Regions from separate parts of the Robbsia sp. KACC 23696 genome, predicted to be linked through region 1. Evidence: predicted binding sites of a transcription regulator. Region 1 holds the regulator's gene; the other holds the start of a gene.

The links. The regulator LexA, encoded in region 1, represses DNA repair genes until DNA is damaged. The targets are predictions, from matches to a motif close to ACTGTATNNNNATACAGT.
Region 2: the regulator LexA is predicted to act here: its motif matches at 1,701-1,718, upstream of dinB (DNA polymerase IV).

The regions. Positions count from the first base shown of each region.
Region 1 covers NZ_CP156626.1:1,870,094-1,873,934, forward strand. Annotated here, with positions in the region: gene ABEG21_RS07830 (hypothetical protein) at 509-766, shown strand; gene ABEG21_RS07835 (hypothetical protein) at 834-986, opposite strand; gene ABEG21_RS07840 (hypothetical protein) at 1,373-1,774, opposite strand; gene lexA (transcriptional repressor LexA) at 1,787-2,494, opposite strand; gene ABEG21_RS07850 (asparaginase) at 2,742-3,841, shown strand, end outside.
Region 2 covers NZ_CP156628.1:795,684-799,524, reverse strand. Annotated here, with positions in the region: gene ABEG21_RS24755 (hypothetical protein) at 1-1,458, opposite strand, end outside; gene dinB (DNA polymerase IV) at 1,781-2,980, shown strand; gene ABEG21_RS24745 (hypothetical protein) at 2,997-3,206, opposite strand; gene ABEG21_RS24740 (DMT family transporter) at 3,423-3,841, shown strand, end outside.

The DNA.
Region 1 (3,841 bases):
AAGGGAAAAAGGTCAATCGATTATGACATGAGCCGCTGCGCGGGGTCGGGGATAACCCGGGGGGCATTTGGACCTGTCGCTGCCTAGCTTCCAACTCTTTTTCAGGATGCGCATCGCTGGATGCCGACGCCTGCATCCAGCGAGCGCGCGTTGGGCCATGTGTCGTCATTCCATGCACAATGAATACGCAGAGGGTCTAACCTTCAATGACCTTTCGATCGCCGTGCAAAAGGGGCCGTGCCCTCGACTAATGCTTGGCAAGCGCGTAAAAATCCGTAACATCGATTCAAGACGACATGTGTTCGCGCAATGCGCTGTCCGAGAGGGGGCATTCCCTTTCATGATCAGGGCAGGTGTCAGGAAAAAGAGAGGATTCCCGAGCGCTAGGTAGAGAGAAGGGGAATTCCGGCGATGCGATCCATTGGCGTTGTCGATGGCCGCAAACCGTCCGACCGTCCAACAGTCCAAACGCCTTATAGGCTCGCCGTGCGCTTGAAGGAGTGATGGGATGAAGCCAGAAGCACTGATTGACGCATTCGACCGAGCAGGCGCACTGTCCAGTGATTCGGCCAAGGCGCTGACCGTACAATGGGCCGCTTGGCTTGCAGGTAACTGGGAGCGCATTCCCGCGAGCGATCGCACCATGATGGTGGCGGTCGGAGGCGTGCTCTTCGACAAAGGTGCCGCATTAGAGGAGGGATTTGCACCGCCGCCTACCAGCGGTAAAGACGGCGGCCAGACAAGCGAAAACGACCCGCGCCGATAAAGTTATCGATCAGCGCGGGCCGTGTCGGAAAGCGGGCGTTGGGCGCCCGATATGCAGCGCCCACCCCTTAGCCTACAGGCGCCTCGTCCGTTTTCTTGCTCGGCGGATCGTTCGGCGCCATCTGTCGATTGTCGTCGTCTCGCTCCGGCAATGCGCTCTCCTTATGGTCACTATGGGCTGCCGGTTCCGGCTTCTGCAGAGACTTCTTGTCGTCGCTCATGCTTTCCTCCTGTTTCAAGACAGTCAAGCGCGGAGATGCGCTTGTTCTGGACGGAGTAGGTGGCGTACCGTCACCATGACGGCGTTGCAGCGTTGCAGGACGCGAGGCGAATCGCCGGGGTCCGACGGTGCTTGGCGCCGGCGGTTGCGGCCGTTTTTTTCCTATCCACACTATCTAGACAAGGACGCAAGCAACGTGCCTGAGGGCAAGTATGACCTTCAGCATCGAACACATCGGGTGCAATTGTCGGCGTTAGCGCGCCGCCATTAATGTCGCTGCGGACATCCGCGCGCGTCTATTGCGCCCCGACCGCGACCACATCGGAGATCACAAAGATCAGGAGTCCGAATGGCTCGATGTTGATGTATCTGCTTGAAAAAACAAGCTTAAGCAGCCGTTGCCGTGGGAAGCACGCTACGTGAACCTGCCATTGCTGCTGCGCGTTCGTCGGCAATGCAGCGATCGATCATCTTACAAATCGCTTCAATATTGCCAACCATGGTCATCCCGCTGTTTCGACGATACACGCGCACACTGCCACGCGCGTTCGTGGATACCAGGGGTTGCGCCGTGGGCCGCAAGGCCGCGGTCCGTGGCACGGTGGTGGCAACAAGTGGCGCTTGTTGCGGCGAGACCTGCACCGTATCGCGTTGCACGGCGACGGGGGCGGTGGCGCGTGCCGCAAGATTGGCTTTATCGCGGCACGACAAGCGTCCCCGCGCGGCACGCAGGCGGCCAAAAGGATGGATTGCGCTCTCGGCGGAAAACAGGCGAACGAGTCTCGACATGATGTAACTCCTTCAGAGGGGCGTCGGACGGATAAGTCCAACAGCAATCCCTTCGAGTGCGAAGTCGGACCGTTCCCGGTCAACGACGATCGTTGGGTAATCAGGATTTTCAGCAAGCAACGCGAGACCTTCCGGTACGCGCTTCAATCGTTTGACAGTCACTTCGTCGCCTAAACGGGCCACGACGACTTGGCCATCACGCGCTTCGTTTTGACGCTGTACCGCGAGTAAGTCACCATCCAGAATGCCAGCGTCACGCATACTTAAGCCCCGCACCTGCAATAGATAGTCCGGCTGACTGGTGAATAAGGCCGGATCGCAGTGGTACTGATGCAAGACGTGTTCCTGAGCCAGAATCGGGCTCCCCGCCGCAACGCGTCCGATCAAGGGCAGTGACAGCGACCCGGCACGCGACAGCATGCCGGCGAACGCCGCTTGACTTGGCAATCCCGCACCGCCCGCACCACTGCCGTCCACGCCTTCACCATCGCGACGACTGTCGTCCGTTGCATGCACCACGCGAATGCCGCGGGAGGCGCCCGGTGACAGTACGATCACGCCCTTGCGCGCCAGTGCCCGTAAATGTTCCTCGGCGGCGTTCGCAGAACTGAATCCCAGCGCCGCGGCGATTTCAGCGCGCGTCGGTGGGAAACCACTGCGTTCGATTGCTTGAACGACCAGATCGAATACCTGCTGTTGGCGCGCGGTAAGCTTAAGCATGTCTCGATTCCTGTATGCGATACTGTGATTCTATACAGTATTTTTTTTGGTGCAACTGTTTTCGTTGTGGTGACGTGACGGGGCGCGACCGCCGCCGAACGGCGGAGGGTCACGCGCATCATCGGGCTTCGCGTCATACCGGACGGTGGCAACAAGGCGACAGCCGCGGCGTTGTCTGGCACACTCCCGGCCTGTTTTCCGCTTTCGTTTCAGGTGTGATTGTTTCGTGAATAAAGGAACCCCGCAGATGACCGCCCCTTCTTCTTCGATGGATATCGGCGTGCCGGCCGCCGTACGGTCCTTGCCGAGGATCGCTTTGCTGACGACCGGTGGCACGATCGCCGGCGCCGCTGCCTCGGAAAGCGACTCGCTGCGCTACGCAGCGGGCGCGCTCGGCGGCGACGCGCTGCTGCGAGCCGTCCCGGCGCTGGCGCGAATCGCGCAGATCGAGACCATCGCGGTGGCCGCGATCGACAGCAAGGATGCCGATCCGGCGTTCTGGTGTGCATTGACGGAAACGGTGCGCGCCACGCGTGCGCGCGACGATATCGATGGCATCGTCATCACGCACGGCACCGATACGCTGGAAGAGAGCGCCTATTGGCTCGATCTCATGTTGGCAGCGGGCAAGCCGGTCGTGCTGACGGCGGCAATGCGACCCGCGACGGCATTGTCGGCGGACGGGCCGGCCAATTTATTCGATGCGGTGACGCTTGCCGGCGATACGTCGGCGCGCGATCTCGGCGTTCTGGTGACCTTGCAGAACCGCATTCATGCCGCGCGCGATATCGTCAAGGTCAGCAGTCACGCGTTGGATGCCTTCGCGTCACCTGCGGGGGGACCGTTGGGGTGGGTGCAGGACGGGCGGGTCGGCTGGCTGCGCCGACGACACCTCGCGTCGCTTACCGCGCGCGATGAAACGGGTTCGACGCCATCGTCGCCACTGCGGCAGACGCTGTTCGGTGAAGTCCCGAGCGGTGCGTCCGGCGATCGCCTGGAAGCGCGCTTGCATGTCCGGCGATTGCAGCCGTCCGATCTGCCCGACGTCGAGGTGGTCGTCCAGTATGGCGGGGCCTCGCCGCATTTGATCGACGCCCTGCTCACCCACGGCGTGCGAGGGATCGTGGTGGCCGGCACCGGAAACGGTACCGTCAATGCGGCGCTGATGGCGGCGATGCAGCGTGCGGTAGCGGCCGGTGTCATCGTCATCCGGTCGAGTCGCGCCGCCGACGTGCATGTGAGCGCGAACGCCGCGGTGGATGACGACGGCGAAGGCTTTGTCGCGAGCGGCACCTTGAACCCGTACAAGGCGCGGATCCGCCTGATGCTGGCGCTGGCCGTCGGCCT
Region 2 (3,841 bases), on a different replicon from region 1:
CAGACCGTTCGCCAACCGTTCCATCAGTAACGGCTGAACACGGAGAGGCGCGGATTGTATTTTTTCAAATAGCGCGTCGAACTGCGCGTGGAGCTGCGCCTTGAACCGTGGGCCGAGCAGCGCGAGATAGGCCTCCTCGAAGACCGCCAGATCGTAGAGCTTCACACAGTTGACCACCGTCCTTTGCCGCAGCTTCCGGGCATCCGGACAGGTTGCCGGATCCGCTTCCTTGCGTTCCTGAGCATGGATTTTGGCAAACCGCGCGATATGACCGTCGAAATTTTCCATGCTGCCAAAGTCGCGTAGACGGATGGGCGCCCCTGATTTCCCAGGCTGCACATCCGCTTCGACAGCCGCGCGCGTACTGGGCAAGACCTCGAGTTTTTTGTCCGATACGATCGCGGCGCGTATGTGCGCGGTAGCGCCAAACACGTCGGGTTCCAGCCTCTGAAAGAAGCGATAGGCATGATCGAGCCAATCGTGTCGCATCGCGCCGGCATGGCATTTGAACGTGCGCAGCCATTTGTTATGGCTATGTCGCAACGCTGGCAGGAAGGACTGCATGTGCAGATCTTCCGTTAGCGTCATAAAAGCGAGGTCATCACCCGACCACACTGCGCAATGGGCTTTGTAGGGGTAGTTGCGCCCCTTCATTTTTGCCGCGATATCGCCTGCAATGATCGGATCCAGCAATGCGTGGCGCTGAGCGTACGTGATACCAAAACGCAGCTGAAGGGCCTCGGCGATATTCGTGATCCCGGCGTCGATGTCGCGATCGAGGCCGACTGTTCGAGCGAGGCCGATGGCGAGTCGGTCCGACACCCTCGGAAAAGGTCGACCGCCGTCCTTGATCAGCGTCCAGACGATCGACGACGCTATGGCACCGCATGTCGCGAAAATCGCATCGAGGGCACCCGACCATTCAGAGGAAGACATGTCCCGGTGGCGATCGACGAATTCGCTGGTATACGCTTCATATCGAGACGAACGCAAGGGGCAATTGGCGTACCATTCGGCAATACGGAGATCGACCAGCCAGGGTGTGATTGCAAGGGACGGGGCGTCCAGGCGCAGCACATGCAATGCGTGCCGGGCGATGTCGATGCTGTCGTTCATCGCCGTGTGAATCGGGTTCGAGGCGTGGCGGGCCAGGCCGCGCCGGCGAGTGGCAAGCATATAAAGCAGGACCGGGCGCACCGTGGCGGGCGCAGTATCGATATGCGCCAACGCGTCCAATAACGTGTCGTTCGTGACCATATCGGACAAGGCCGATGAAATAACCTTGACCCATCGTGTGCCGGGAAGTTGGTCAGTCTTGTAGTAATGCCACAGTGTCTTATTGGTGCCGTGTAACGTCGCAATATCCTCAAAACAGAGGGCACCAGCGATCTGTTCCAAAATAGGGGGGCAAAGCGTCGTGAACATGTCATGCGACGTGGCGAGTCTGTCGATGTTCATCAATCGCTCCGTTTCGGTTGAAGCCGACGACTCCCGACAGTGGCGACGACGGCAGCTTTTGATATTAGCGATTCGCCCAGTGCGGAAATCCAAACTCTTCGGTTCAACAGCGTTATCTTCGTTGCGTTGACAGGTCAATTTCGCTGGATTTACAGTGCGGCGCGTAACGGTTACGAGACGGAATCTTTTTGTGATAGGTGGGTGGGGCCGCGTCGTTTCGTCCTGGCGGACCGAATTATGATACTGTACGGATACACAGCCTTTACGAGTCGAGGGCACGTAAAGGCGTAACGTCGCGACTGCCCGAATCATCGCTCACACGATGCCTGCCTCCCATCCCGATTCACCGATCGATTCAGTCGAGCCGCCTGTCCGGCGCATCGCGCATTTGGATATGGACGCTTTCTATGCGTCCGTCGAATTGCTGCGCTATCCCGAATTGAAGGGCCAGGCGGTCGTGATCGGTGGCGGTCGGCAGGCTGCGCCTACGGAGCGCCCGGACGGCAGTCGCCAATTCGCGCGTCTGCGCGACTATGCGGGTCGGGGTGTCGTCACCACGTCGACGTATGAGGCACGTGCATTGGGTGTCTTCTCGGCGATGGGCATGATGAAGGCGGCGCAATTGGCGCCGGATGCCTTTCTGCTGCCAACGGACTTCGACGCGTACCGACACTATTCGAGACTTTTCAAGGCAGCCGTCCGCACGTTTACCGATTGCGTGGAAGATCGCGGCATCGACGAAATCTACATCGATCTGACGACGTTGGCCGCGGACTTACGGATTGGGATGACGGAATTAGGGACCCGGATCAAGGATGCCGTCACGCAGGCGACCGGCTTGACCTGTTCGATCTGTATCGCCCCGAACAAGCTGCTGGCGAAAATCGGTTCCGAACTCGACAAGCCGAACGGCTTGACGCTGCTGACGATGGCCGATCTTGAGACGCGCATCTGGCCGCTGGCGGCGAAAAAAGTCAATGGCATCGGCCCGAAGGCAAGCGAGAAACTGGCCGGCCTCGGACTGCATACGGTCGGCGACTTGGCGCGGGCCGACCCGGCCGTGCTGCAAGAAAACTTCGGCCGCAGCTATGCCGCATGGTTGGGCTTGGTCGCCCATGGGCAAGACGAACGCGAGGTCGTCGTCAGCTCCGAGCCGAAATCGATGAGTCGCGAGACGACGTTCGAGCGTGATCTGCACGTCAAACACGATCGGCCGGCGTTGACCGCGGCGTTCACGGCCTTGTGCGAGCGGGTAGCGGACGACCTGAGACGCAAGGGGTACGTCGGGCATACGATCGGCATCAAACTGCGCTACGACGATTTCAAGACGGTCACGCGCGACTTCACGCGTCAGGTGCCGACGGCGGATGCCGCGGAAATCCGCCGCGCGGCGGGCGAGTGTTTGAAGCGTGTGCCGCTTGAGCGAAAGCTGCGCTTGCTGGGGGTGCGCGTGGGCGGATTGGTCGATGCCGAGTCGGCCTTGGCTGGGCACGAATGGGTGCAGCACGATTTGTTCGGATAAAGGTCAGCTCGCGCTATCATAAACGTTGCAGGTCTAGCCCAATAGGCATTTCCCCGGCGCGGTTGGCGAAGTCGTCATGCTGGTGCGCGATGTCTGGCTGCAGGCCATCTACAGCCCGGTGCTGGACCAGGAAGGTCGGCCCTTCAAGATCATCAAATAGGCCACCGTGGTGACGCGCGAGAAACTTCGCCAGGCAGACCATCAGGGCCAGATCGCGGCGATCCATAAGTCGCAGAGCGTCGTTTCGTTCGACATGGATGGCAAGATGCTGGAGGCGAATGACAACTTCCTCACCCTGATGGGCTATACGCTCGCTCAGGTTGTCGGCAGCATCATCGGATTTTCGTCGACAAGAAAACGGCTGCGCATGCCGGTTTCGCGCTTGATGCGTCGATCTTGCTTGATTTACAGTGAATCCTCCTCCTATTTGGACGCAGGTCAGATGAGACGCGCATTAGATGGATCCGCCGTTGCGACAATGGTCGTGCTTTGCTGCACGTGGGCCTTGCAACAAATCGCCATCAAGGCGATCGCGGACACGGTTTCCCCCTTCTTTCAGGTTGCGCTGCGATCCGGCGTGACGTTGACGTTCGCGGGCATTGCCGTCGCCTTGCTGATGGAGATGCCGGGCGCGCGGACCGGGCATGCGTTGTTCGGCGATTTTCTCGCGCTTTGCGGGGGCGTGGTGTGGGGCGCGACGACAGTGGCCGTGCGTATCAGCCGCCTTAGTGAAGCGCCGCCAACACAGACCTTGTTTTATCAGTTGCTCGGCGCGTTCGTTCTGCTGTTGCCGGTGTCGCTGGCCACCGGGCAGGTCCATGGGCTGTCCGGGCTGCTCGTATGGGCCAGCTTGGCATTTCA